Regions from separate parts of the Modestobacter sp. VKM Ac-2978 genome, predicted to be linked through region 3. Evidence: predicted binding sites of a transcription regulator. Region 3 holds the regulator's gene; each other region holds the start of a gene.
What was found. Region 3 encodes LexA, which represses DNA repair genes until DNA is damaged. Its sites were predicted from a motif close to TCGAACANNTGTTCGA; they were not measured.
Positions count from the first base shown of each region.

Region 1: the regulator LexA is predicted to act here: its motif matches at 6,860-6,875, upstream of dnaB (replicative DNA helicase).
Region 2: the regulator LexA is predicted to act here: its motif matches at 8,212-8,227, upstream of O2W53_RS06405 (DUF6504 family protein).

Region 1 is NZ_JAPVBP010000006.1:247,398-257,099, forward strand. It holds gene O2W53_RS16410 (transglycosylase domain-containing protein) at 1-2,282, shown strand, start outside; gene O2W53_RS16415 (glycosyltransferase family 87 protein) at 2,308-3,825, shown strand; gene O2W53_RS16420 (deoxyribonuclease IV) at 3,780-4,595, opposite strand; gene rpsF (30S ribosomal protein S6) at 4,767-5,054, shown strand; gene O2W53_RS16430 (single-stranded DNA-binding protein) at 5,057-5,563, shown strand; gene rpsR (30S ribosomal protein S18) at 5,663-5,899, shown strand; gene rplI (50S ribosomal protein L9) at 5,911-6,357, shown strand; gene dnaB (replicative DNA helicase) at 6,912-8,282, shown strand; gene O2W53_RS16450 (GNAT family N-acetyltransferase) at 8,288-8,818, shown strand; gene O2W53_RS16455 (hypothetical protein) at 8,923-9,534, shown strand; gene O2W53_RS16460 (GmrSD restriction endonuclease domain-containing protein) at 9,643-9,702, shown strand, end outside.
Region 2 is NZ_JAPVBP010000002.1:534,884-544,585, reverse strand. It holds gene O2W53_RS06435 (sucrase ferredoxin) at 1-924, shown strand, start outside; gene O2W53_RS06430 (alkaline phosphatase family protein) at 956-2,125, opposite strand; gene O2W53_RS06425 (class I SAM-dependent methyltransferase) at 2,134-2,877, opposite strand; gene O2W53_RS06420 (hypothetical protein) at 3,048-3,317, opposite strand; gene O2W53_RS06415 (DNA polymerase III subunit alpha) at 3,473-7,243, opposite strand; gene O2W53_RS06410 (SAV_6107 family HEPN domain-containing protein) at 7,240-7,773, opposite strand; gene O2W53_RS06405 (DUF6504 family protein) at 7,773-8,099, opposite strand; gene O2W53_RS06400 (YbaK/EbsC family protein) at 8,442-8,966, shown strand; gene O2W53_RS06395 (GNAT family N-acetyltransferase) at 8,966-9,559, shown strand; gene O2W53_RS06390 (phytoene desaturase family protein) at 9,649-9,702, shown strand, end outside.
Region 3 is NZ_JAPVBP010000005.1:62,827-72,528, reverse strand. It holds gene O2W53_RS13600 (vitamin B12-dependent ribonucleotide reductase) at 150-3,035, opposite strand; gene nrdR (transcriptional regulator NrdR) at 3,166-3,777, opposite strand; gene O2W53_RS13590 (LysM peptidoglycan-binding domain-containing protein) at 4,114-4,398, opposite strand; gene lexA (transcriptional repressor LexA) at 4,953-5,777, shown strand; gene O2W53_RS13580 (hypothetical protein) at 5,799-6,869, opposite strand; gene O2W53_RS13575 (phosphatase PAP2 family protein) at 6,841-7,569, opposite strand; gene hflX (GTPase HflX) at 7,676-9,172, opposite strand; gene O2W53_RS13565 (ArsR/SmtB family transcription factor) at 9,222-9,702, opposite strand, start outside.

The sequences.
Region 1 (9,702 bases), on a different contig from region 3:
GTGGCGGCAGCGGTGGTGGCCGTCCCCCGGCGAAGCCGCCGACGGGCGGTCGGCGGCCCGGGGGCAGCAGCCGGCCGCCCGGTGGTGGCAAGAAGAAGGGTGCGAAGCCGAAGCGCCGGCGCTGGCTGAAGGTGCTCGCCGGGCTGTTCCTGAGCATGCTGGTGCTGCTGGGCGTCTTCGTCGGCGTCGTCTACGCCACGACCGAGGTGCCCACGCCGGAGTCGGTGCAGAACGACCAGACGACGGTCGTGTACTACGCCGACGGCGTCACCGAGATGGCCCGGCTGGGCAACGAGAACCGGACGAACGTCACCCTGGCGCAGATCTCCGAGCCGGCCCAGAACGCCATCCTGGCCGCGGAGAACCGGGCCTTCTACACCGACCCGGGCATCTCCTTCACCGGGATCGTGCGGGCGGCGTGGAACAACCTGACCGGTGGCTCGACCCAGGGTGGCTCCACCATCACCCAGCAGTACGTGAAGAACGCCTTCCTGACCTCCGACCAGACGTTCAGCCGGAAGTTCAAGGAGCTCTTCCTCGCCGTCAAGCTCGACAACGAGTACTCGAAGGAGCAGATCCTCGAGAACTACCTCAACACGATCTACTTCGGCCGCGGGGCGTACGGCATCGAGGCGGCGGCCAACACCTACTTCGGGGTGCCCGCCGCGCAGCTCACCCCCGAGCAGGGCGCGGTGCTCGCCGTGCTCATCCGGAACCCCAGCGCCAACGACCCGGAGACCAACCCGGAGGGCGCCAAGCAGCGCTGGGGCCCGGTCCTGGACGCGATGGTCGAGCAGGGCTGGCTGGACGCCGCGGCACGCGAGGCCGCGGCCTACCCGGCGGTGCTGCCCAACACCGGCAGCAGCTCCGGCATCCCGGAGGGCCCGCAGGGGCTGATCGTGCGCCAGGTCCTCGACGAGCTGGAGCGGCAGCCGTTCAGCTACTCGCGCGACGACATCTACTCCGCCGGTCTGCGGATCACCACGACCGTGGACAAGGCCAAGCAGGACGCCGCGGTCGCCGCGGTGAACGAGGTGATGGCCGGTGAGCCGCAGAACCTGCAGGAGGCACTGGTCGCGGTCGACCCGGCGACCGGCGGCGTGCTGGCCTACTACGGCAACGCGTTGAGCAGCAGCGAGGACCCGGCTGTCGACACCACCGACTACGCGCAGGCGCTCAAGCCGCCGGGCTCGTCGTTCAAGCCGTACACCCTCGCGGCCGCACTGGAGAACGGCTTCAGCGTCGGCACCCGTCGCGACGGCAGCTCGCCGCAGGAGTTCGAGGACCGGCCCGGGCTGCCGGTGGTGAACTCCGGGAACGCGCAGTGCGGCAACTGCACGCTCAAGGAGGCGATGACCAGGTCGCTGAACACCACGTACTACGGGCTCGCCTACGAGGTCGGCCCCGAGGTGGTCGCCGAGACGGCCCGGGAGATCGCCGGTCTCCCGGCGACGTGGGACCCGAACCAGGACGACCCCACGGTGCCCGAGGACCTGACCGGGTTCGAGACGCTCAGCATCCCGACGACCAACACCACCGGTGGCTCGATCGGCATCGGGGAGTACGCGGTCCGGCCGATCCAGCAGGCCGCCGGCTTCGCCACCTTCGCCGCCGGTGGGGTGCACCACGCGACGCACTTCGTCGCCTCGGTCGCCGACAGCGCCGGGACGGTGCTGGGCACGGGGACGACCGCCTCCACGCAGGCGATCTCGCCCGAGGTGGCCAACGACGTCACCTTCGCGTTGACCGATGTGGCCGAGAGCTCGGAGCTCGGGCTGGACGGCAACCGGCCGGTCGCGGCGAAGACCGGAACCCAGGGCCTGGACCGCACCGACAACTCCGACGCCTGGATGGTGGGGTACACGCCGTCGATCTCCACCGCAGTGTGGATCGGGGCGAAGGGCACCGAGGCCATCACGAACGCCCGGGGCAACATCATCTACGGGTCGGGGCTGCCGGGGGAGATCTGGCAGCAGTTCATGAACACCGTGCTCGAGGGCACGCCGGAGCAGCCACTGCCGTCGAAGGCGCTGATCGAGGGCAACCCCGACAGGGGGATCCCGGAGCCGACGACGGAGGCCCCGGCCCCGACCACGAGCGAGGCGCCGGAGCCGGAGCCGGCACCGGTCACCAGGCAGGCTCCGGCCCCCAGCAGGGCACCGAGCACCAGTTCGGCTCCGGTCACCAGTGAGGCGCCCGTGGTGGAGGAGCCGGTCGCACCGACACCGGTCACCCCGGCCCCGTCGACGGCGGCACCGACCACCACGGCCCCGAACGGCTGATCGGGGCAGCAGGCAGACTGACCTGGTGAGTGCGACACCGACGGGCCCGTCCGTCCCGGCCGACCAGCCGGGGGGCGGGCCCGAGGTTTCTGCACCGCCGGGACCCGACCGCATCGTGCCGTCCTGGACCGACCCGGTGGCGGTCCAGGCCAGCGAGGCGGTGGGCGGCCCCTGGGGTCGGCACGCCGTCACCGGGCGCGCCCGCTTCTGGACGCCGCTGCGGGTGAGCCTGCTGTTCACCGTGGTCGTGCTCGGGCTGGCCTGGGCCAAGCAGGCGCCGTGCGCCACCGGCAACTGGACGGGCAGCAAGCAGTACACCCACTTCTGCTACAACGACGCCGTCCCGCTGTTCTTCACCCACGGGATCGGCGACGGGCAGGTGCCCTACCTGGACTCCGCCGTCGAGTACCCGGTGCTCACCGGTGCGCTGATGCAGCTCGCCGCGGTGGTCGCGCGGGGCTGGGACGGGCTCGCGGCGGGCATCTCCACCGTGCCGGTGGCCAGCTTCTACGTCGTCACCTGTCTGCTGCTGTCGGCACTGGCGCTCCTGGTCACCCGTGGCGTCCTGGGTCTGGCCGGCCGCCGGCCCTGGGACGCCGCGATGGTCGCGCTGTCGCCGCTGCTGCTGGTGCACGCCTTCACCAACTGGGACCTGCTGGCCATCGCCCTGACCACCCTCGGCATGTGGGCCTGGGCGCGCCGGCACCCGGTGATCGCCGGCGTGCTGATCGGGCTGGGGGTCGCGGCGAAGCTGTACCCGGTGATCGTCCTCGGCGTGCTCTTCGTGCTGTGCCTGCGCGCCGGCCGGCTGCGGGCGTGGCTGTCGGCGATCGTGGCCGCCGGGTTGGCCTGGCTGGCGGTCAACCTGCCCGTCGCCCTCGTCGCGCCGGAGAACTGGGCCCGGTTCTTCACCTTCAGCGACGTCCGGCCGGCGAACCCGGAGAGCATCTGGGCGATCGCCCTGGACCTGACCGGCGACCGGATCCTGGACGGTCCGCTGGCCGAGGGGCAGACGCCGTCGGTGCTCAACACGACCGTCGCGGTGGTGTTGCTGCTGTCGGCCGCGGCCGTGGCCTGGCTGGCCCTGGCGGCCCCGCTGCGCCCGCGGCTGCCCCAGCTGGCGTTCCTGCTGGTCGCGGCCTTCCTGCTGCTGAACAAGGTGTGGAGCCCGCAGTTCTCGCTGTGGCTGCTGCCGCTGGCCGTGCTGGCCCGCCCGCGGTGGCGCTCGCTGCTGCTCTGGCAGGCGACCGAGGTGCTGGTCTGGATGACGACCATGCTCTATTACCTCGGGGCGGACGAGAACGGCCTGGACGTGGAGTGGTTCTACCTCGCCGTGGTGGTGCGCGACGTCGCCGTCCTCGTCCTGATGGCGCTGGTCGTGCGGGAGGTGTGGTCCCCGGACCGGGACCTGGTGCGGCGCAGCTGGCCGGGCACCGACGACCCCGCCGGCGGCGTCCTGGACCAGGCCCCCGACCGGTTCACGCTGCGGCGCAGGCCTCAGCCGGCGAGCGCTCCGCGCAGCAGGGTGATCTCCTCGGCGTGACCCGCGGTGTCCCCGGGGGTCTCCAGGACGACGGGGGCGCCGGCGGTGCGGGCCACGCCCACCAGCAGCTCCAGCGGGATCTCCCCGGTGGTCAGCGGCGCGTGCCGGTCGCGACCGGAGCCGGCCGGGTCACGGCTGTTGTTCAGGTGCACCAGGTCGATCCGCCCGGTGATCGCCCGGACGTCGTCCACCACCCGGGCGAGGTCCCAGCCCGCGGCCCAGGCGTGGCAGGTGTCCAGCACGAACCCCGCGCCGAACTCCCCCACGGCCTCCCACAGCCGGGCGACGGCGTCGAGCTCGCGGGCCATCGCGTTGTCCCCGCCGGCGGTGTTCTCGATGAGCACCGGGACGCCGAAGCCGCCCTCGTCGGCCTGCCGGGCGAAGGTCTTGCGCCAGTTGTCGACGCCGGCCGCCGGGTCGTCCTTCGCCAGCACGTGCCCGCCGTGCACGACCATGCCCCGAGCGCCGACCGCGGCCGACGCCTGGGCGTGCTGGCCGAGCAGCTTGCGGCTGGGGATCCGGATCCGGTTGTTCGTCGAGGCGACGTTGAGCACGTAGGGGGCGTGCACGAACACGGCGACGTCGGAGCCGAGCAGCGCCTCGGCGTCCGGGCGCGGCTTCGGCGCCTTCCAGCCCTGGGGATCGGCGAGGAACACCTGCACCGCGTCGGCGTCCAGCTCGGCGGCGCGGGCCAGCGGGCCGCCGTCCAGCAGCTCGTTCTCCTCGGTCAGGCCCGGTCCGACGTGCACGCCGATCAGCTGCTCAGCCACCCGCAGGAGACTAGGCCTCCCGCCGCCCGGGCACAGCGGGTGGAACCCACTGGTAGCCTGGTCGGTGCGCGTCCTCTCCTGCTCCGAGCAGGTCCGGGCGCGCGACGCATGTACGACCCTCCTGCTGCAGACACCCTGCGGCCGCTGAGACCAGAGGAGGTGGGGTTCTCCGTGCGTAACTACGAACTGATGATCATCCTCGACCCTGAGCTCGAGGAGCGGACCATCGCTCCCAGCCTGGATCGTTTCCTGACCGTCGTCACCAACTCCGGTGGCACCGTCAAGACCGAGATCTGGGGCCGCCGCCGGCTGGCCTACGAGATCGACAAGAAGGCCGAGGGCATCTACGCCATCGTCGACATCCAGGCCGAGCCGGCCGCCGTCGCCGAGCTGGACCGTCAGCTGAACCTCAACGAGTCCATCCTGCGCACCAAGCTGATGCGCCCCGAGGCTCACTGACCATGGCCGGCGAGACCGTCATCACCGTCATCGGGAACCTGACGGCCGACCCGGAGCTGCGGTTCACCCCGTCCGGCGCCGCCGTCGCCAACTTCACCGTCGCCTCGACGCCCCGCACCTTCGACCGTCAGTCGCAGGAGTGGAAGGACGGCGAAGCGCTGTTCCTCCGCTGCAACGTCTGGCGTCAGGCGGCGGAGAACGTCGCCGAGTCGCTCACCCGCGGTTCGCGGGTCATCGTGTCGGGCCGGCTGAAGCAGCGGTCCTTCGACACGAAGGAAGGCGAGAAGCGCACCGTCATCGAGCTGGAGGTCGACGAGATCGGCCCCTCCCTGCGGTACGCCACCGCCAAGGTCACCCGCGCTGCGCGCAGCGAGGGTGGCGGCGGCGGGTTCGGCGGCGGCGGCGGCAACAGCGGTGGCAGCGGTGGCGGTGGTGGTGGCTTCTCCGGTGGCGGAGCGAGCGACCCCTGGTCCACCCCGCCGGCGTCGTCCGACGAACCGCCCTTCTGATGAAGGACCCCGTCGCCCCCCACACCACGCTCCGCGCGGCGTGGGGCCCTGCGACGGGGCCGACAAACTCCCTGTACTGATCTCTCAGGAGAACCCCAAGTGCCCAAGCCTCCCCCCCGCAAGATCAAGAAGAAGGTCTGCCAGTTCTGCAAGGACAAGGCGACCTACATCGACTACAAGGACACGACCCTGCTGCGGAAGTTCATCTCCGACCGCGGCAAGATCCGTGCCCGCCGCGTCAGCGGCAACTGCAGCCAGCACCAGCGTGACGTCGCCGTGGCCGTGAAGAACAGCCGCGAGATGGCACTGCTGCCCTACACCTCCACGGCGCGCTGATCATGAGCACCATGAAGCTGATCCTGACGCAGGAGGTCACCGGTCTCGGTTCCTCCGGCGACACCGTCGAGGTCAAGGGCGGTTACGCCCGCAACTACCTCCTGCCCCGCGGGCTGGCCATGCTGGCCACCCGTGGTGCCGAGAAGCAGGTCAACAGCCTGCGCCGGGCGCGCGCTGCCCGGGACGTGCGTTCGCTCGAGGAGGCCCAGGCGGTCGCCGGTCAGCTCTCGAAGCTGACCGTCACGCTGCCGGCCCGGTCCGGTGACGGTGGTCGCCTCTTCGGCCGCATCACCACCGCCGACGTCGCCGCCGCGGTGACCTCGGCCGGTGGCCCGGAGCTCGACCGTCGCCGGATCGAGCTGCCCAGCAGCATCAAGAGCCTCGGCACCCACACCGTCACGGTGCGGGTCCACCCGGAGGTCTCCGTGCCGGTGACCGTGGACGTCGTCGCCGGCTGATCCACAGCACTGTCCCCACGAGGGGCGTCGGACTCCGGTCCGGCGCCCCTCGTGGCGTTCCCGGGGTCTGCTGGGCGTCCTCCCGTGTCGACACGGGCGCCGTCCCGCCGTGGACGGCAGGTGAACGGCGCCCCCGACCCGTCCGGCACCGCGCAGCGCCGCCGAGCCTCGACGACGGCGTCCCCACCGCCGACCCGTTACGCGTGTGACCTGCGGGGATCTGCCGACACGCCCGGGCGGCGAGTTCTGCGACGAGTTCCCGGATTTCTCCTGTCCACACCCCGGGAGAGGCTCCGGCGCAGGTGACGAGGGGGTGGCGGGGACGCGACGTCCGCGGGTCCACCACGGTCTCCACACGGTGACCGCCTCTGTCCACCGACTTGTCCACAAGTTGTGCAGATCGGCGTGCACAGCGGTGTTGGACGCGCCCCCTCCCGGGTTCCTAACGTCACCCCCAGCTACCGCCGGGCACGAACTGTCGGCGCCCGGTGGTAGCTGTTGTCCGAACGCACGTTCGAACGGCAGCAGGAGCAGGGGACGAGGAGAACATCAGCGTGGCGGTCGTCGACGACATCAGCAGGCCGAGGGCCACGGCTCCGGAGTACGACCGGCAGCCCCCTCAGGACGTCGCTGCCGAGCAGTCGGTCCTGGGCGGCATGCTGATGAGCAAGGACGCGATCGCCGACGTGGTCGAGGTCCTGGCGGGCCCGGACTTCTACCGCCCGGCCCACCAGGTCGTCTTCGACGTCATCCTCGACCTGTACGGCCGGGGTGAGCCCGCCGACGCGATCACCGTCGCCGCGGAGCTGAACCGCACCGACCAGCTGTCGAAGATGGGCGGCGCGGTCTACCTGCACACGCTCATCGCCTCCACCCCGACCGCGGCGAACGCCGGGTACTACGCGGCGATCGTCGCGGAGCAGGCGGTGCTGCGGCGGCTGGTCGAGGCCGGCACCCGGGTCGTCCAGCTCGGTTACGGCGCGGCCGGCGGGAAGGGCGACGTCGACGACATCGTCGACCGCGCCCAGCAGGAGATCTACGACGTCACCGAGAAGCGGATGAGCGAGGACTACTCCCGCCTCGCCGACGTCCTGCAGCCCACGATGGACGAGCTGGACGCCATCGCCTCCCGCGGTGGCACCGCGCGGGGCGTCCCCACCGGCATCCGTGACCTCGACGAGCTCACCAACGGCCTGCAGGCCGGCCAGATGGTGGTCATCGCCGCCCGCCCCGGTGTCGGCAAGAGCACGCTGGGGCTGGACATCGCCCGCTCGGCCACGGTGAAGCACCACATGCCGGCGGCGATCTTCTCGCTCGAGATGAGCAAGCACGAGATCACCATGCGTCTGCTGTCGGCCGAGGCGAAGGTGCCGCTGCACCACATGCGCGCCGGCACGCTGTCGGACGAGGACTGGTCGAAGCTGGCCCGCCGGATGGGTGAGATCGCCGACGCCCCGCTCTACATCGACGACTCCCCCAACATGACGATGATGGAGATCCGGGCCAAGGCGCGGCGGCTCAAGCAGCGCAACGACCTCAAGCTCATCGTCATCGACTACCTGCAGCTGATGACGTCGGGCAAGAAGGTGGAGAGCCGCCAGCAGGAGGTCTCGGAGTTCTCCCGTGCGCTGAAGCTGCTGGCCAAGGAGCTCGAGCTGCCGGTGATCGCGATGAGCCAGCTGAACCGTGGCTCGGAGCAGCGGCAGGACAAGAAGCCGATGCTCTCCGACCTCCGCGAGTCCGGCTCGATCGAGCAGGACGCCGACATGGTGATGATGATCCACCGCGAGGACATGTACGAGAAGGAGTCCCCGCGGGCCGGCGAGGCCGACATCATGCTGGTCAAGCACCGCAACGGCCCCACCGCGAACGTCACCGTCGCCTTCCAGGGCCACTACAGCCGCTTCGTCGACATGGCCAACTGATCCCCGTGCCCGACCTGGTCGAGCCGACTCCGCGGTTGCACGTCGCCTGGCTCGCCGCGCACCGCGAGTGGGGCGCCGGGGTGCACGAGGACGGCGCCGGCCTGCGGCCCGAGGACGACGTCGAGACGCCCGAGGGCTTCGCGGCCTGGGTCGAACGGCTGCGCGAGGAGTCGGACCCGGGGCGGCCCATCGCCGAGGGGCTCGTGCACTGCACCTACTGGTGGATCGTCGAGGGCGACACCGTGCTGGGGGCCATCGCGCTGCGCCACCAGCTCAACGACTTCCTGCTCCGGGCAGGCGGTCACATCGGGTACGGCGTCCGCCCCTCGGCCCGCCGGCGCGGTGTGGCGACCTGGGCACTGGGCCAGGTGCTGAGCCGGGCCCGTGCTCTGGGGCTGGACCAGGTGCTCCTCACCTGCGAGGAGGGCAACCAGGCCTCGGCGCGGGTGATCGAGCGGGCAGGTGGGCTCCTGGAGGACGTCCGGGACACCGAGCTGGGCCGCGCCCGGCGGTACTGGATCCCGCTCCCCCGCTGACCGGCGTTCACTCGATCGGGGATACGAGACCCGGGCGACTCAACCATGGGCACCCGGCTGCCGATGCTCCAGGCAACGCTCGATCCACGACCTGGAGGTCACCTGTGCTCTCGCTCCTCTCCGGCCTGCTCACCAAGGCCGTCTCCGCCTCACTGGCCGCCAAGGTGGCCGCCGGCGCGACGGCCGTCGTCGTGGCCGGCGGTGGCGCTGCCGTGACCACCCAGGTGGTCACCGCCGCGGCCGAGCCGACGACGTCGGAGGTCAGCACCACGGAGGACACCGCCGTCACCGAGCCCACAGGCGTCGTTGACCCGACCGAGGCCCCGGAGACCTCGGAGCCGGCCGCCCCCGAGGCGCCGGAGACCGAGGAGCCCACGGCCGACCCGACCACCGAGCCGACGCCCGAGCCGACGCCCGAGCCGGAGCCGGAGGAGACCGAGGAGCCCACGGCCCCCGAGGTGCCGGCCGAGCCGTCGGCCCCGGTGAACCACGGACAGGTCGTCTCGTCGGTCGCCAAGTCCAGCTTCGCGACGGGCCGGGAGCACGGCCAGGCCGTCTCCTCCGCCGCGCGCAACAAGGCGAGCAAGAACGAGCCCGCCCCTGCCCCCGCTCCCGCCCCCGAGGTCGACAGTGCCGAGGCCGTCGAGGTCGCCAGCACCGCTGACGCGACCAGCAACGGCAACGGCAACGGCAACGGTCGGGGTGGCCGGGGCTGATCCCCCCGCGCCGGGCGGCGACACGTCGCCCGGCGCGCCCGGCAGGTCCGCCGATCCGGGCCGCACGGAACCTACCGTCGGGGCTGGCCGACTCCCCGGGGGCTCCACGTGAAACACCGCATCACCGCGCTGGCCGCGCTCGCCGTCTTCGGCACCGCCGCCTGCGCA
Region 2 (9,702 bases), on a different contig from region 3:
CCCGCACCCCGGTCGACCCCGGCCGGCCGGCTGGACCCGGCCCGCTGCTCGGTGCAGGCCCTGCTGCGCGGGGACTCCCCCGTCGCCACCGCACCACCGGCCCGACGCTGGCTGCTGGTCGAACAGCCCGGCCCGTGGGGGCGGGACGCCCTGCTGGAGTCCCGCTTCGACCGGCGGGTCGCCTCCCGGCTGGCGGCCCGGGCCCGTGAACTGGGCATGCGGATCCAACTGGTCCGCCGGCCCGGGGAGAGGTCGACGGAGGGCGGTCGCCGCTGGGCGGTCGCGGACACGACCCCCGGCCGGGAGACCGTCCGCTGGTCGACCCGGGAGGACGACGCCGAGCTGCTCCAGCTGCCCTGGGACGGCTCGGTCGGCGAACCGACGCAGGTGCCGACCTACCTGGTCTGCACGCACGGCGCGCACGACGTCTGCTGTGCCGTCCGCGGCCGCCCGCTGGCCCGGGCGCTGCCCGCCGCCGGGGCGGCCGCCGACGTCTGGGAGACCAGCCACCTCGGCGGTGACCGGTTCGCCGCCAACGTCGTCGTCCTGCCCTGGGGCCTGGTCTACGGGCAGGTGCCCGGGGACGGCCGGGTGCTGCTCGACGCGCACGCCGCCGGCCAGGTGGCGCTGCCCTTCCTCCGCGGGCGGGCCGGACTGGCGCCGGCCGCCCAGGCCGCGCAGCACCACGCCCGCGGGGAGCTCGGTCTGCTCGGGGTGGGCGACCTGCCGCCGCGGCGGGTGCGCGGGCTGCCGTCGCCGGCGCCCGGGATCGAGCGGTTCGAGGTGACCCTGGCCGGGCCGGACGGCGACGTCGTGGTCAGCGTGGAGAGCCGGCTGTCCGCGGAGTCGCACCGGCTGACCTGCGCCGCCCCGCAGCCGGGCCACTGGCGCACCTGGCACCCGCTGGCCCTGCACCCGGCCTGAGGCCCACAGCGCTCAGCCCAGCCCACGGCGCTCAGCCCAGCGCGCGGCCGCGGGCGGCCAGCAGCGGGATCGCCAACTCCGCCGGGGTGAGCGAGCCGTGGTAGGCGGCCAGCCTCGACCCGAACGGGTCCTGCTGGACGTCGGTGAACGCCCAGCTGCCCCGGGCCAGCGCGACGACGTCGCCGATCCGGTCGGCCAACTGCTCCTGGACCTCTCCGAAGACCCCGCTGTCGACCGCCTCCGCTCGGCTGACCACCCAGGCACGGTCCCCGAGCACCGTGCGCCAGGCGGCGAGCACGTCGTCGGCGGCCCCGGGCTCGGCGTGCACGTAGCGGGCCCGCGGCTCGCCGGCGAGCAGCCGCACGCCGTCGGTGAGCGCGGGCTCCGCCCCGATGTCGAGCCGGGTGGAGCCGGGGACGTCGACCATGCCGTGGTCGGCGGTCACCAGCAGCACGGCGTCCTCGGGCAGCCCCTCGACCAGCTGCTCGACCAGCCGGTCGACGATGCCGAGCTGGGCGCGCCAGCTGGGCGAGTCGACGCCGCGGACGTGCCCGGTGAGGTCGAGCTCGGCGGTGTAGCCGTAGACCAGGCTGCGCTCGCCGGTGCGCAGCGCCGCGTGCATCTCGGCGACCAGGTCGCCGTGGCTGACGGAGCTGGCGTAGTCGGCTCCGCGGTAGGCGGCGCGGGTGAGGCCGGAGCCGGCGAAGGCGTGCGGGGCGACGACGGTGCACGAGACGCCGGCGGCGGTGGCCTGCTCGAAGACGGTGGGCTGGGCCTGCCACTGCAGCGGGTCGGGGTCGTCGGCCCAGTGGACGTGGTTGAGGGTGCGGCCCTCGCCGGGCACCTCGGTGACGAAGCCGAGCACCCCGTGGCTGCCCGGCGGCAGGCCGGTGCCCAGGCTGACGAGGCTGACCGGGGTGGTGCTCGGGCAGGGTGCGGACAGCGTGCCGACGGGGGTGCCGAGTGCGTTGAGCACCGGCGCCTGGCGCGGGTGGGCGGCGACCAGCTCGGCACCCAGGCCGTCGACCAGCAGGACGGCGACCCGGCGGGCGCCGGCCACGGCGGGGGTCAGGTCGAGCGGACGTCCGGTCGGTCCATCGCGGCGGGCCGGGAGCCCGAGGGCGCTGGCGACGCCGGGCAGCACGTCGGCGAGGGTGGCGCTGCCGTAGGGCGGGAGCTGGAGGCCCTCGGGCAGGCTCATCCCGCGGGTCAGCCGGCGGTCGGGCGGGTGGCGAGGACGTGCAGGCCGGTGGCGACGTCCCGGTAGGGCGAGACGCCGGCCAGCGCCAGCTCCAGGGCGCGCAGCGCATCGGGGTCGGCCCCGGAGGAGGCGCCCAGCAGGTCGGCGACGACGGCGACGCCGTGCCACTCCCCCGGCTCCAGCCCGGCGCCGGTGAGCAGCGCGAGCAGCTCCGCGGGGTCGAACCGCCGGTGGGCGGGGGCACTGCGGGCGGGGGCCGGGTCGCGGTCGGCGAGCAGGGCGCGCGCCTCGACCGGGTGCCCGCTGATCGCCCGCCCGAGGACGGCGCCGGCCCGGTTGGCCACGGCGAGGGAGAGCTGCCCGCCGGGGCGGAGCGCACTGGCGAGCTGCTGCAGCGTGCTGGCCGGCTCGTCGACGACCTCGAGCACGAAGTGGCACAGCACCAGGTCGAAGAGGGCCCCGGACGGGAGGGCGGTGAGCATCCGGTCGCCGTCGCCCTGGACACCACGGACCCGGTCGCCCGCACCGACGGTGGCGGCCCGGCGGTGCAGGGTGGCCAGTGCGTCCGCGCTGGGGTCGACGACGGTGACCTGGTGGCCGAGGGCGGCGAGCGGGACGGCGAACATCCCGCTGCCGCCGCCGAGGTCGAGCACCTGCAGCGGGGAGCCGGCCGCGACCAGCGGGTCGAGCGCGGCCCAGATCGCCGCGGTTCGGGCCGGGGCCTGCGCGGCAGTGGCCGGGGAGGTCGTCACCCAGCCGAGCCTAGTGGCGGACCACCCGGCTCGGACCGGTGCCGCCGCAGCGCGCACGGTGCGCCGCCCCCTGCCGTGCGCCCGCACAGATCAGCGCAGCCGCTGGACGCAGCCTGGCTCCGGGGGGAGGGCGCCCACCCCGCTGGATCGCGGGTGGGCGCCCTCGGAGATCAGCTGCCGGTCTCGGTGACGCCGAACAGGAGCACGCGCCGTTCGACGTCGTAGTGGACCGTCTCGGTGTTGGTCAGCAGGTCCTGCAGGTTGTCCGCGTCGTCCGGGTCGAGGGTGAGGACCTCTTCCCAGGCGCCCTGGTCGAGCACGAGCTGCAACGTGTACGTGCCGGGCTTCCCCGGCTCCCCGGCCGTCCAGCTGAACTGGTAGTGGCTCAGCTGGCGGACCTTGATGGTGTTGTCGGTGACGGGCTGCGGGACCTCGGGCATGGGACTGCCTCTCGACGGTGGAGCCTGCCGGGCACTGCACCCGACCTGAGGACTGTGCTACCCGGCCGGGCAGCCGCCACGCGCCACGGCGAGGTCCATCGGACGAACAGCCCGGGACCACGGGTCGCACGCCGACGAGTCCGACCGCGGCCCGCTCAGTGGCCCGAGCTGCCGGGGCTGGAGTGCCAGAGCTTGCGCGGCGGTGCTGCGGCCGCGCGGCGGGCTGCGGTCGCGGCGTCCTCGCCGGCCGGCTTGATGTCGGCGTAGGGCGACATCCGGAACCCGGTCGGGTGCACCAGCACCGGCCGCACCACCACCGGCCGGGACGCCCGCGACGCCGCCGCCCCGGCGATCGCCTGCTCGGTGTACTCCCCCGGCGCGGCCATCAGCTCGGCGACCGCCTCCAGCCCGCCGGTCTCCCAGGCCTCGTGCAGCGCGGGCAGCTCCCAGGCCCCGGTGGCCCGCATCGAGACCCCGCGCGGCCCGGTGCGCCGCATCACCCCGCGGACCACCAGCAGCCAGGAGTGGAAGACCGTGGCGGCGTAGGGCCCCTGCACGTCCTCGAAGAAGGTCGCGTCCGCGCAGCCGGTGCCGTCGTCCAGGGTCACGAACACCACCCGGCGGCCGGACCGGATCGGCGGGGTCTGGGTGGCCACCTTCACCCCGGCCACCAGCACCTCCGCCCCACTACGGCACTGCAGCAGCTCCGCCGCGGGCACTGCACCGAGGGCAGCCAGGAACGGCCGGTAGAACTCGATGACGTGCCGGCTGGCGTCCAGCCCCAGCACCTCCAGCTCGGCCCGCACCCGCTCGGCGTCGGTGAACTCCGGCAGCCCGGAGGCGACGAACTCCGGCTGACCGCCGGCGTCCTCCGCGGGGGTCTCGACGTCGAACAGCCCGGGCTCGGTCTCGCCGGACGCCTCGGCGCCGAACAGGTCCAGCCCCAGCTGGCCGGTGCCGGCCGCCTTCGCGCCGCTGCGGCTCCAACGGTCCAGCTCCCCGATCTGCAGCAGCAGGTCGCGGCGGGTCAGCTGCTGGCGCCGCCGCGCCGGCCGGCCGCCCTCGCTGTCGCGCACCCCGAACCCGTAGACGGAGTCGAAGCCGCCGGCCAGCACCAGCCGCTCCACCACCGGCCGGGACACCCGGGCCCGGTTCCAGAAGTCGGTCAGCGACCGGTAGGGCTGCCCGGCCTGGATCCGGGCGACCTCCTCGGCGTCGATCCCCTTGACGTCGGCCAGCGACAGCCGGATGCCGTACCGCCCCGGGTCGGGCATCGCCGCCGGCATCCACGCCGGCCGGGGACGCAGCCGGTCACCGTCGTCCGCCCCGTCATCCGCTCCCCCGTCGACCCGCTCGACCCGGTAGGTGCCGGCCGAGGCGTTGACGTCCAGGCCGAGCACCTGCACCCCGAAGTTGCGGGCGTCGTCGAGGATCAGCCGCTTGGGGTACATCCCGGGGTCGTGGGTGAGCACCCCGGCCAGGAAGGCCGCGGTGTGGTGGGTCTTCAGCCAGGCCGACTGGTAGGTCGGCAACGCGAACGCCGCGGCGTGGGCCTTGCAGAAGCCGAAGGAGCCGAAGGCGACCAGCACCTCCCACACCTGCTCGACCACCGCGACGTCGAAGCCCTCCGCCAGTGCCCGCGGCGCGAACCAGGCCTTCACCTCCGGGTGGGCGTCCTTCTCCCCCAGCGCCCGGCGCACCTCGTCGGCCTCGGCCAGGTCGCAGCCGGTCATCACCGACACGATCTGCAGCACCTGCTCGTGGAAGACCACCACCCCGGCGGTCTGCTCCAGCGCCGGGACCAGCGCCGGGTGCAGGTAGACCGGGTCGCGCCAGCCGTTCCGGGCCATCAGGAACGGGGTGACCATGTCGCTCTTCACCGGCCCCGGACGGAACAGCGAGATGTCGACGATGAGGTCCTCGAACGTCTGCGGACCGAACTTGCCGACCAGCTCGCGCTGACCCGGTGACTCGATCTGGAACATGCCCAGGGTGCGGGTGCTGCGGATCAGCTCGAACGTCGTCGGGTCGTCGCGCGGGACGGCGTCGATCTCGACCTGCTGCCCGTCGACCCGGGCCACCTCGTCCATCGCGTGCGCGATCGCCGACTGCATCCGGATGCCGAGCAGGTCCAGCTTGAGCAGCCCCAGCTCCTCGACGTCGTCCTTGTCGAACTGGCTCATCGGGTAGCCCAGGTAGCTGCTCTCCACCGGCGTGCGGTCGAGCAGGGTGGCGTCGGAGAGCAGCACGCCGCACGGGTGCAGTGCGATGTGCCGGGGCAGCCCGTCGAGCCGGGCGACCAGGTCGAAGAGCAGGTCCAGATCGCCCGAGCCACCGCTCCGTCGCGACCCCAGCCGGCTGGCCCGCAGCTCCGGGAGGTCGCGCAGCGCCGCGTGCACCTGGTTGGCCCGGATGTGCGGGAACGCCTTGGCCACCGCGTCGATCTCCGCCGGCGGCAGCCCGAGAGCGGCGCCGACGTCACGGACCGCGTGCCGCACCCGGTAGGTGTCCATCATCGAGATGCAGCTGACCCGGGAGGCGCCGAAGCGCTCGATCACCGCGTCGTAGACCTCCATCCGGCGGGCGGACTCCACGTCGATGTCAATGTCGGGCAGCTGGTGCCGCAACGGGGAGAGGAACCGCTCCATCAGCAGCCCGTACCGGATCGGGTCGACGTCGGAGATGCCCAGCAGGTAGGTGACCAGGCTGCCGGCGCCCGAGCCGCGGGCCGCGGCCCGGACCCGCAGCTCCTTGATCAGGGTGACCACGTCGGCGACGGTGAGGAAGTAGGAGGGGTAGCCGAGGGAGTCGATGACCGCCAGCTCCTCCTCCAGCCGCTCGCGCACCACGGCCGACGGCGTCATCCCGCGCCGGCCGAACCCGGCCTCGCAGCGGGCCCGCAGCACCGCCGACGGGCCCATCCCGCGCTCGGCCGCGCTGGTGACCACGTCGAGCTCGGGGTAGCGCACGGTGCCGATGCCCAGGTCGGCCCGGACGTCGACCGCGCACTGCTCGGCGACCCGGGCGGTGGTCTCCAGCAGGTGCAGTGCCGCGTCCCGGTCGGGTCCGGCCAGCTCCTCGGCGAGCAGCGCCATCTCCTTGCCCGACTTCAAGTACCCCTCGGCGGTGCGCCGGTCGACGTGCCGCTCGCCCAGCGGCACCAGCCGGCGGGCGGCGTCCAGCACGTCGGCGGTCGGGGCGTCGAGGGCGTCGACGTGACGGACCGCGTTGGTCAGCACCGCTGGCACCCCGGCCTCGGCGGCCAGCCGCAGCATCGCCTGGGCGCGGGACCGGTCGCCCTGGCCGCGGTGGTGCACGATCTCGAGCACGAGCTGGCCGGGCCCGAACACCGATCGCCAGGTGGCCAGCCGGGCGTGCGCCAGGTCGGCCCGGCCGGCGGCCAGCGCCCGGCCGACCGAGGACCCCGGCCCCAGCACCGCCAGCAGCCCGGCCGAGTGCGCACCGGCCAGCGTCAGGGAGCTGACCGGCTCGCCGCGGGTGCCGCCGAGGTGGGTGGCGCTGGTCAGCCGGCACAGCGAGCGCCAGCCCGCGCCGTCGCGGGCGAGGAAGGTGACCCGGGGCAGCCGCGGGTCGACGCTGGCCCCGCCGCGTGCCGGGGCCCGGCGGCCGGCGGGGTGGGCGGCCCGGTGCCGGGCCGCGGCGGTGATCCGCCCGGGGGTCTGGTCACCCGGCTCGCCGCCGGCGACCGGGTCGACGGCGAGGTCGACGCCGAACAGCGGCCGGATGCCCGCCGACCGGCAGGCCAGCGCGAACTTGACCGCGCCGTACAGGCCGTCGCGGTCGGTCAGGGCCAGGGCCCCCATGCCGTGCTCGGCCGCGCGGGCGACCAGGTCGGCCGGGTGGTTGGCGCCGTGCCGCATCGAGTACCCCGACGCGACGTGCAGGTGGACGAAGGGGTCGCTCACGAGGCGGTGTCGGAGACGCGGTCGGAGCCGGAGCCGGGGTGGCCCGGGCCACGCCGGCGCGAGCCGGGGTCGACCGCCCGCAGGCGCGCGGGCGGCGGCGGTACCGGGCGGCTGATCGTGGTCTCGACGACGCCGAGGAACGTGCCGACGTCCCGGACGAGGTCGTCGGCCTCCCGTTCGGTGACCGCGTGCGAGAGCCCCGCCTCGGCGGCGGCGCGCTTGGCCGCCCCGGCGGCGAAGAACGCCGCCCACTCCCCCAGCTCGGGGGCGACCTGGCCGATCAGCACCCAGGCGCTGCGCGGCCGGCGACGCCCGGCCTCGGGCTGGGTGCGGGCGGCCAGCACGGCCGCCGCGGCGCGCAGGGCGGCCAGGTGTGCGGTCGCGTACCGCCAGGCCGCGTCGGGGCTGCTGGCGGCCTCGGCCAGCCCACGATGGGCCTGACCGAGCAGCTGGGCGGCGGCCGCGGGCAGCGGCGGGAGCAACGGGAGCTGCCCGTCGGCGGCGGCCGGGAGGGCCCGGGCGGCGCCCATCAGTCGTGCACCCGGACGAGCAGCCACTGGTTGCCCGTCGGCTCCCAGGACAGGTCGAAGACCCCGGCGAAGCTCATCCGGGACCGGCCTGCGCGGACCGCCTCGACCCGCCAGACCTGCCGGGTGGCGACCAGCTCGGCCGACGCCCCACCCCGGCCGGCGGCATCGGTCTGCCACCACGGCGCGGTCTCCACCCACGAGTCGAGCAGCTCCCCCACCACGTACCGGGTCTGCCCTCGCCAGAACTCGGCCGGCCCCGACGGCCCCTGCTCGACCTGCACCTCTTCACCGACCCGGCCACCGGCCCCGGCGAGCACTCGGCTCATGTCAGACTCCGCAACTCTCCGCCCCTCCCGACTGCCCCGCCCTCCGGCCCGGCGGGGAAGCGCACGTCGGGGAGGACGTGACGGCCCGGGCCGGCGAACGGGTCGCCGGTGTTCGAACAGGTGTTCGAACACCGATGAGTAGACCGGACCGGCCGGGGGCGGTCAAGCCGAACAGGCGTGTCGGCATCCGTGTCGTTACAGCGACTGCACCCAGGGCCGCAACACACCCTCGAGTCCGACTCGAGGGTCGCCGCGAGGCCCGGGCGACGGCGGCCTGCGGTCGGCGCCGACCGCAGGTCCCGGGTGGCGCGCGGCCCCGGGGCCGGTGGGAGGATCGCGGTCATGACCGCTGCGGAGACCCCGCACCACCCCCGGGTCGCCGAGGTCGAGCAGGTGCTGCGCGCCGCCGGCGTCGCCGGTGAGGTGCGAGTACTGCCCGACAGCGCCCGCACGGCCGCCGCCGCGGCCGCGCAGCTCGGCGTCGAGGTCGGCGCGATCGCCAGCAGCCTGGTGTTCGATGCCGGAGGCGTCCCGCTGCTCGTCCTCACCAGCGGCGCACACCGGGTCGACGAGGCGCTGGTCGCCGACCTGCTCGGCGTCCCGCGGATCACCCGGGCCACCCCCGAGTTCGTCCGCCGGCACACCGGTCAGGCCATCGGCGGGGTGGCCCCGGTCGGCCACCCGGAGCCGATCGGCACCCTCGTCGACGTGGAGCTCGCCCGGTACGCCCGGGTGTGGGCGGCCGCCGGGCACCCGCACACCGTCTTCCCCACCACTTACGACGAGCTGCTGCAGCTCACCGCCGGCACCCCCGCGGAGGTCGGCCCCGGGCCCTCCCCGGCCGCCGCCGACGAGGAGACCCCCTGATGACCGGCACCACCCCCGCCACCCGGATCACCGAGCTGCCCGCCGGCTGGATGCGCGAGCACCTGCACGAGGCGCTGGCGATCTACGGAGCGGCGATGGGCTACGGCGACTCCGTCGTCGCCGGGCGTTACGGCTACGCCGTCCAGCACACCGAGCGAGAGGGCTTCCGCGCGGTGGGCGCCTTCGTCGAGGCCCCCCGGGGCGACGGCACGGCCGGCGAGCAGCTGGTCGGCTTCGGCTACGGCTACGTCGTCGCCCCCGGCCAGTGGTGGCACGACCAGGTCCGCAACGCCCTGGACCGGCGGACGGCGAAGCAGTGGCTGCCCGGTGCGTTCGAGGTCTGCGAGCTGCACGTGCACCCCGACCGGCAGAGCCAGGGCCTGGGCCGGCAGCTGCTGCACGCGCTGCTGGCCGACCTCCCCCAGCCGGCCGCCCTGCTGAGCACCCCGGACACCGACACCAAGGCCTTCCGGCTGTACCACGCCGACGGGTTCGTCGACCTGGCCCGCGGCTACCACTTCCCCGGCGACGCCCGCCCCTTCGCCATCCTGGGCGCGCGCCTGCCGCTGGCCCCGCCGGCCGAGAAGAGCTGATCCCCGTCGCCAGCGCCCCCGACACCCGCAGCTCAGACACCCACACCTCCGGCACCCGCACTGCCGACACGACTGCCGACGTCGTCGTCATCGGCTCCGGGCACAACGGCCTGGTCGCCGCCTGCCACCTGGCCCGGGAAGGG
Region 3 (9,702 bases):
AGGGCCGGGGCGGCAAGTGGAGCCTTGTATCAAGATCGCGCCGTCAGGCGAGGTTGATACACAACGTCACCGCAAGCCGCGGTGACATTCCGGCGAGCCCGCCGGGACATTCCGCGAGAAGCCGCAGGACATCCCGGCGAGCCTCGCCATCAGCTGCAGCCGCTGGTGGAGCCGCAGCCCTCGCAGACGTAGCAGCTGCCGGCGGGGCGCATCTTCGTGCCGCAGGTCATGCACAGCGGCGCGTCGGTGGCCGTACCGGTGACCAGCTCGAGCAGCTCGGCCGAGGAGTGGGCCTCCTTGATCGAGGTCGGGCCGGCCGGGGTGACCTTCTCCTCCACCTTGGCGGTCTCGATCGGCGCGGAGCCGCGCAGCTGCTCCAGGTCGACGTCGTCCTCCTCGACCGCCGGGGTCGAGGCCGAGGTGCCGTAGGAGCCGGCGACCTGGGCCGATCGCTCCTCGGCGGTGAAGATGCCCAGGTTGGCGCGCTTCTCCACCGGCAGGTGGTCCAGCGCCAGGCGACGGAAGATGTAGTCCATCACCGACTGGGCGATCCGGATGTCCGGGTCGTCGGTCATGCCGGCAGGCTCGAACCGCATGTTGGTGAACTTCTGGATGTAGGTCTCCAGCGGCACCCCGTGCTGCAGGGCCAGGGAGATCCCGATCGAGAAGGCGTCCATCACACCGGCAAGGGTCGAGCCCTGCTTGCCCAGCTTGAGGAAGACCTCGCCCAGGCTGCCGTCCTCGTACATCCCGGCGGTCATGTAGCCCTCGGCACCGGCGACGCTGAACGACGTCGTGACGCTGGTCCGCTTCTTCGGCAGCCGCTTGCGCACCGGGTGCGCCAGCGCGGTGGCCGGGGCGGCCGCCGCGACGGGGGCCTCGTCCTTGGTGCCGTCGTTCTTGCCCTTGCCACCGGACAGCGGCTGGCCGACCTTGCAGTTGTCGCGGTAGATGGCCAGCGCCTTGATGCCCATCTTCCAGCCCTGGAAGTAGATGTCCGCGACCTCCTCGACGGTCGCCGACTCCGGCATGTTCACCGTCTTGCTGATCGCGCCGGAGATGAACGGCTGCACCGCGGCCATCATGCGCACGTGGCCCATCGGGGAGATGGACCGCTCGCCCATCGCGCAGTCGAACACCTCGTAGTGCTCCGGGCGCAGGCTCGGGGCGTCGACGACGTGGCCGTGCTCGGCGATGTACTCGACGATCGCCTCGACCTGCTCGTCCTGGTAGCCCAGGCTCTTCAGCGCCCGCGGGACCGTCTGGTTGACGATCTGCATCGAGCCGCCGCCGACCAGCTTCTTGAACTTGACCAGCGAGAAGTCCGGCTCGATGCCGGTCGTGTCGCAGTCCATCATGAAGCCGATCGTGCCGGTGGGGGCCAGCACGGAGGCCTGCGCGTTGCGCCAGCCGTTCTCGGTGCCGATCGCCAGGCACTCCTGCCACTCAGCGGTCGCGGCCTTGAGCACGTCGGCGTCGTCGGCGCCGACCGGGCGGATCGCGTCGTTGGCGGCAGCGTGCTTGCGCATGACCCGGGCGTGGGCGTCGGCGTTGCGGGCGTAGCCGTCGTAGGCACCGACGACCCCGGCCAGCTCGGCCGAGCGACGGTAGGCGGTGCCGGTCATCAGCGAGGTGATGGCGGCGGCCAGGGACTGCCCGCCGCGGGAGTCGTAGGCGTGGCCGGTGGCCATGAGCATCGCGCCGAGGTTGGCGTACCCGATGCCCAGCTGGCGGTAGGCCCGGGTGGTCTCGCCGATCGGGTCGGTCGGGAAGTCGGCGAAGCAGATCGAGATGTCCATCGCGGTGATGATCAGCTCGACGGCCTTGACGAAGTTCTTGGAGTCGAAGGTGCCGTCGTCCTTGAGGAACTTCATGAGGTTCAGCGACGCCAGGTTGCACGAGCTGTTGTCCAGGCTCATGTACTCCGAGCAGGGGTTCGAGGCGTTGATCCGCCCCGTCTCGGGGTTGGTGTGCCAGTCGTTGATGGTGTCGTCGTACTGGATGCCCGGGTCGGCGCACTCCCAGGCCGCCTTGGTGACCTTGCCGAACAGCTCACGGGCGTCGACGGTCTCGATCACCGAGCCGTCGCCGCGGGCCCGCAGCCCGAAGTCGGTGCCCTCCTCGACCGCGCGCATGAACTCGTCGTTGACCCGGACGGAGTTGTTGGCGTTCTGGTACTGGACGCTGGTGATGTCCTTGCCGCCCAGGTCCATGTCGTACCCGGCGTCCCGCAGCGCGCGGATCTTGTCCTCCTCGCGCGCCTTGGTCTCGATGAACTCCTCGATGTCGGGGTGGTCGATGTCGAGGACGACCATCTTCGCCGCGCGGCGGGTGGCGCCACCGGACTTGATCGTGCCCGCGGAGGCGTCGGCCCCGCGCATGAAGGAGACCGGCCCGGAGGCGGTGCCACCGGAGGAGAGCAGCTCCTTGGAGGAGCGGATGCGGGAGAGGTTCAGCCCGGCACCCGAGCCGCCCTTGAAGATCAGGCCCTCTTCCCGGTACCAGTTCAGGATCGAGTCCATCTGGTCGTCGACGGCCAGGATGAAGCAGGCGCTGACCTGCTGCGGGGAGGCCGTGCCCACGTTGAACCAGACGGGCGAGTTGAAGCTGAACACCTGGTGCAGCAGCATCCAGGTCAGCTCGTGCTCGAAGACCTCGGCGTCGCCCTCGCTGGCGAAGTAGTCGTGCTCACGGCCGGCCGCGCCGTAGGTCAGGACGACCCGGTCGATGAGCTGCCGCAGGCTCGTCTCGCGCTGCGAGCTGCCGACCGCACCCCGGAAGTACTTGGTGGTGACGATGTTGGTGGCGTTGATGCTCCACTCGGCCGGGAACTCGACCCCACGCTGCTCGAAGTTGATCGAGCCGTCCCGCCAGTTGGTCATGACGACGTCGCGGCGCTCCCACACGACCTCGTCGTAGGGGTGCACCCCCGCGGTGGTGAACACGCGCTTGACCTTCAGGCCCTTCCCCCGGCTGGGGGCCTTGGCGGTGCGGCGGTTCCGGCTGGTGGTGAGGCGGTCAGCTGTCTCGGTCATCGTGCGAGGGCTCCCTGGGTCGGACTGGTGCGGTGGTGCGGGCGGAGCGGCTGGGGAAGCCGGCGGGTGCCGGAGCCGGGTCGTGCGGTCTCCTCGTCGAGACCTGTCTAGCGGAGGGGTCGGACAGTTCTCACGGGCCGGCGGCGCTGCCGGTGTCGGCCGGTCGCGGCCGCTCGGGGGCTCGCCGGCGGGTGGTGGTCCCGGTCGCGGGGCTCCCGGTCGCGGGGGTCTCCTGGTCGCCGTCGACCGCGTCGCGCTCGACGGGTGGCGCGTCACCGGCGCGGGCAGTGCTCCGGGCCGGTGCGGCGCGCAGCTCGGCGATCTCCTTCTCGAAGTCGGCGACCGAGGAGAAGCTGCGGTAGACGCTGGCGAAGCGGAGGTAGGCGACCTCGTCGAGATCGCGCAGCGGGCCGAGGATGGCCAGGCCGACCTCGTGGCTGGGGATCTCGGCGCAGCCGGTGGCGCGTACCGCGTCCTCGACCTGCTGGGCCAGCAGGGCCAGTTGGTGCTCGTCGACCGGCCGCCCCTGGCACGCCCGCCGCACCCCGGCGACGACCTTGCCCCGGGCGAAGGGCTCGCTCACGCCGCTGCGCTTGACGACGGCGAGGACCGCCTCCTCCACCGTGGTGAAGCGGCGTCCACAGCCCGGGCAGGAGCGTCGACGGCGGGTGGTCGCCCCCTCGTCGGTCTCCCGCGAGTCGATGACCCGGCTGTCGGGGTTGTGGCAGAAGGGACAACGCATGTCGATCTCCTCCTTCCCGAGGTGTCGCGCAGGGTCTCGCCGCGGCGTCGTGACACCGTGACCGGGCCCCGACCCGATGGCCGTGCTGTGGACTGGGCCGGGGACATCCGGTGGATGCGCCGGGGACAACGTGTGGAACGACTGTGGATGGCTTACAGCTCTGTAACTACTAGATGTTGTGGTGGAACCGTACGACCACCCCTACAGGTGTGCAAGCCCTGGCGAGCGTGTCGTCTTCCGCATCTGACCCGGGCGCCCCTCGGAGCCCCTCCCGCCACAACCACCGGCGCCTCGGTCGGGCCCTTCGCACCGAGGTGGACACCGGTGCGCCGCCGGTCAGGGCAGCTCGAGCACCTGACCGGGGACGAGGTCGACGTCGGAGAGGCCGTTCACGTCCAGGAGCGCGTCGACGACCGCGCGACGGTCCTCCTCCGGCGCGATCTCGCCGGCGATCGACCACAGGGTGTCCCCGGACTGGACGACGACCGTCGTCGAGCCGGCCAGCTCGAGGCCGCCGCCGGGGCCGCCGGACTCGGCGGCGAACGTCGCCGCGGCGACGGACACCCCGAAGGCGATGGACAGCCCGGCGACCACTCGCCGCCCGCGCCGGGTCAGCCGCAACGGCGCCTGTCTACCCGAGGCGGCCCCACCGCCGCCCCCTCCCGTGCGCCTCGCGCAGCCGGCGGCGCCCCCGCCCGCAACGCCGACCCGCCGACCAGGGCGCACGTCGGGATGCCCGGGACCCCACAGGGCCGCCGCAGGGCGAACCGCCCGGGGCAGGGGTGCAGGCCGACCGCGCACCACGGACCCGGGCGAGTGCGCCACCTGGCGCGCCCCCGGGAACGGGAGCACGACCGCCATCGAGGCCGGGGCGGCCACGGGGAGCTCGAGCTGCGAACTGGCCATCGGGGTGCTCCAGAGGTCTCGCGGTACCGGGTGGTCGAACAGGCGTTCGAACGGAACGTCTGGGCGATGTCTACCGCACACCCCCGACAGGAACACGCCGACACGGCGACTTCTTCGAACAGGTGTTTGAACGGAGAGGCCTGAGGCGATACGGTTCCGAGGCGATCGAGGACGGCGTCCGCGGTCCCGGCTCGCCGTGGCGACACGGCCGTCGGTACGGCAGGACGCCACCGGGAACTGCTGCCGAGGCAGCCGGACGAGGAGGACACATGGCGGTCGACGGCCCGAAGGCGCGCGGCGGCAAGAGCCCTTCGCGGCGTGGAGCGTCCAGCCCGGCACCCGCCGACGGCGCAGCGCCCACGGCTGCGGCGGGGGCGGGAGCAGCGGTGCGGGAGTTCCCCGACCGGGCCGCCGACGGCGACGGACTGACCCAGCGGCAGCGCCGGGTGCTCGAGGTCATCCGTGACTCGATCGAGCGCCGCGGCTACCCGCCCTCGGTCCGCGAGATCGGTGAGGCGGTCGGTCTCTCCTCCGCCTCGTCCGTGGCCCACCAGTTGTCGGTGCTGCAGCGCAAGGGCTGGCTGCGCCGTGATCCGAACCGGCCGCGCGCACTCGACGTGCGCCTCCCCGGCGACAGCACCGCGACGACGAACGAGGCCACGGCCGAGGCGCTGGCCGGTTCCGGTGCAGCCAGTGGCGTCGACGACGCCACTGCCCCCCGACCCACGTACGTGCCCCTGGTCGGCCGGATCGCCGCCGGCGGTCCGGTGCTGGCCGAGCAGGCGGTCGAGGACGTCTTCCCCCTCCCCCGCGAGCTGGTCGGCGAGGGCACCCTGTTCATGCTGAAGGTCGCGGGTGACTCGATGGTCGACGCGGCGATCTGCGACGGTGACTGGGTCGTCGTCCGGCAGCAGCCGACCGCGGAGAACGGCGAGATCGTCGCCGCGATGATCGACGGCGAGGCGACGGTGAAGACCTACAAGCGGCGCGACGGGCACGTGTGGCTGATGCCGCACAACGCCGCGTACGAGCCCATCCCGGGTGACGACGCCACGGTCCTCGGCCGGGTCGTCACCGTCCTGCGCCGGGTCTGACCTCGGGCACGGGAGCCGTGCTCAGGCCGGGTTCCGCCGGAGCTTGCCGCCGACCCACACGAGCACGGTGGCCACGGCCGCGGCGATGAGACCGGCGGTCAGCGGCTCGACCCCACCGGCGGTCGCCAGCGACCCGGCGGCGGCCTCGGTTGGCTCCGCCGGGGCCGTCCCCGCCAGGTCACCGGTGGCCGGCACCTGGGTGACCACCGCAGGGAGTCCCTCGCCGGCGACGAGCAGGTCCCGGTCGTTCGCCGCGAAGGCGATGGCCTCGCCCTGGGGGGCCTCCGGCAACGCCACCCGCACCGGGGGCCCGGCCAACGCCCCGGCGACGTCGGAGCCGCTCAACGGCCAGACATAGGCGTCGGTGTAGGTCCGCAAGGCGATCCGCGAGCCGTCCGACGACACGGCGCCACCGGTGACCAGCAGCTGGCCGGCCCGGCCCACCGGGCCGCCCGGTGTGCCGGTCAACGTGAACCCGAGCGCCGCCACCTTGCTCATCGGCACGGTGGCTCCGTCGCCGAGGGGCGCATCCGGGCGGTACACGGAGCTGGCGCCCAACACCTCCTTGGTCACCAGGTACGGGGTGCCGTCGGGCGCGAGCAGGAGGGCCTCCGCGTCGTGCGGACCGTCGGGGTAGGTGAGCCTGGTCAGCACGGTGGTCCCGTCGGGGCGCAGACCGATCAGCGCCACCGTCTCCCGGCTCTGCGCGTTGTCCCCGATGTCGGCGAGCCAGATGGTCCCGTCGGCGGCGAGGGCGAGGTCCTCGGGGTCGTACGGGTCGACCTCCGCCGTGCGCACCTCGCCCACCGCACAGGCTCCGTCGAGCACCAGCACCTCGGCGCGGTCGCCGCCGTCGTTCATCGCGAGCATCGACTCCCCGGCGCCGGCCAGGCCGGAGAGCTCCGGGAGCCGCGGGTCGGTGATCTCGCACCGGGTGGTCGGCTCGCCGTAGGGAGCGGTCCCGTCGTCGGCGGTCGCCGACCCGGCAGGCAGCAGTGCGACCAGCAGGCCGACGGGCGCACAGAGGACGGCGCCGGCCGTCGTCCTGCGGCGGGTGGCGCGGCTACGCCTGGGATCGGCCGACTCTGGCACGAACCCAGCGTGACATCGCGACAGCGTCCAGTGCGTGAACCACGCCCAACAGCAGCAGTCCGACCGCGAGCCCGACCACCGCGTCGGTGACCCAGTGGAAGTCCAGCGCCACCATGGCCACACCCGTCGCCACCGGCCCCAGCACGCTGAGCAGCCAGGTGGCCCGCTGCACGCCCGCGGGCAGGCCGAACTCGACGGCCTGCCATCGGGCCACCCCCCACATGAGGACGGCGTTCGCCACGTGCCCCGAGGGGTAGCTGGCCCCGTCCGTGTGGAAGAACGACCCGGGGAAGGCCGGGGCCGTACGACCGGTGCCCCACTTGAACGCGTAGACCACGGTGGTGAGCAGGGCCAGCGCGACGACCACCCGGACCAGCGGCACCAGCGTCCGCTGCCGCACGGCGAGCCACCCGACCAGCCCGGCCAGCACCACCAGGATCGTCACCCGCCCGCCGATCTGGGTGACGACCCAGATCGGCCAGTAGGCCCACGAGTCCCGCAGCGCCCACACACTGGTCACCTCGGAGACCCGCAGGTCCATCCGTTCCAGCCACCCGCGGCTGAGCAGGTTGACGGTGACCGCGACGGTGACGAGGGCGGCGAGGACGAGCAGCCACCACGGCGGCCGGCCCACCCCGACCACCGGTGCGACCGGTCGATCGGCAGCGGTCGCCGTCCGGTCCACCGCTCCCCTGGTCATCGCGTCACGGTACCGGGGCCGTGACCTGGTCGTGATCCGCCGGGCTGTCCGCTCGCCCCGCTGCCGGAGCCCGGCACGAACGTGCGAGCGGCAGCGGGGCCCTCCGTCAGTCCTCGGTGGCCGGCGCGGTGAAATCGTCGAGCTGGGCGGCCAGGCCGGCGTTGACGCGCGCGGTCAGCCGGGTCCCGGTGGCCTCGTGCGCCTCCTCGACGACCTCGCCGTCCCGGTGCACCCGGGCGACCAGGTCACCCCGGTCGTAGGGCACCAGCACCTCGACGTCGATGTGCGGGTGCGGCAGCCGCTGGGCGATCACGTCGCGCAGCGCCTCGATGCCCTCGCCGGTCCGGGCCGAGACCCACATCGCCCCGGGGAGCGCCTGGCGCAGCGCCAGCATGTCCTCCTCGGTCATCGCGTCGACCTTGTTGACGACGATCAGCTCCGGGACGGCGGACGCGTCGATCTCGTTGAGCACCGTGTGCACGGCGTCGATCTGGCCCAGCGGGTCGGAGTCGGAACCGTCGACGACGTGCACGAGCAGATCGGCGTCGGCCACCTCCTCCAGCGTGGAGCGGAACGCGTCGACCAGCTGGTGCGGCAGGTGGCGCACGAAGCCGACGGTGTCGGTCATCGTGTACTCGCGCCCCTCGGGCGTCTGCGCGCGACGGACCGTCGGGTCCAGGGTGGCGAACAGCGCGTCCTGGACCAGCACGCCGGCCCCGGTGAGCTGGTTGAGCAGGCTGGACTTGCCGGCGTTCGTGTAGCCGGCGATCGCCACGCTCGGCGTCGCGTTGCGGTCGCGGGAGTTGCGCTGCGTCGTCCGGGCGGTCGCCATCCCGGCGATCTCCTTGCGGAGCTTGCTCACCCGGGAGCGGATCCGGCGGCGGTCGGTCTCGATCTTGGTCTCACCCGGACCACGGGTGCCGATGCCGCCACCGCCGGCGACCCGACCACCGGCCTGCCGGCTCAGCGACTCACCCCAGCCACGCAGCCGGGGCAGCATGTACTGCATCTGGGCCAGCTCGACCTGGGCCTTGCCCTCCCGGCTGGTGGCGTGCTGGGCGAAGATGTCCAGGATCAGGGCGGTCCGGTCGACCACCTTGACCTTGAGCACCTTCTCCAGCTGGTTGAGCTGGCCGGGGGCCAGCTCCCCGTCGCAGATCACGGTGTCCGCGCCGGTGGCGGCGACGACCTCGCGCAGCTCGGCGGCCTTGCCCGAGCCGACGTAGGTGGCCGGGTCCGGCTTGTCCCGGCGCTGCATCAGCGCGTCGAGCACCTGGGAACCGGCGGTCTCGGCGAGCGCGGCGAGCTCGGTCAGCGAACGCTGCGCGTCGGCCGCCGTCCCCTCGGTCCAGACGCCGACCAGGACGACCCGCTCCAGGCGGAGCTGGCGGTACTCGACCTCGGTGACGTCGGTGAGCTCGGTGCCGAGCCCCGCGACCCGACGGAGTGCGCCGCGCTCCTCCTTGACGTAGGAGCCGGTGGTGTCGTCGGCGGCGTCCCACTGACCGGCCGGTGCCGGCTTGGTGTCGGGCATGCTGGCGCGCGCCTTGTCGACACGGGCTTCGGCCTCGTCGAGGATCGCGCGGTTCTGGGCTGTCGTCATCGTCTCCAGCGTGGCATGCCCCTGGTCCTGGGGCGACCGACTTGTCACATCACCTGTTGTCATCGCCCGGTACAACACCTCGGACCTCCGGATGCATCCCGAGGTACAGCGACCAGCGCTCCGCCCCGGGGTCCGCCGGCCGGGTGGCGTACTCGTCCAGCAACCGGTGCAGCCGTTCGCGGAACTCGGCCAGGTCCGCCGCACCCAGCCGCAGGCCCAACCGGGTGCTCTCCAGGTGGCTCTCCCCCACCGCGGCGACCTCCTCGAGGAAGGCGGCGAGCGCGGCGTCCCGGGCAGCGCCCGAGGCGCCGGCGCCGTCCATCAGCCAGCTCTTCCCGGTCGCCCGGTAGGGCACCTCCCGGGCGCCCCGGGCGCCCCGCCGCGCGCTCTCGGCGACCAGGAAGCCGGTGTCGACGAGGGTGCGGACGTGGTGCAGCACGGTCGCCGGGTTGCGGCCCAGCCGCGCGGCGAGCTCCTTGTTGGTCAGCGCCTCGTCCAGGCACAGCCGCAGGATCCGCAGCCGGACGGCG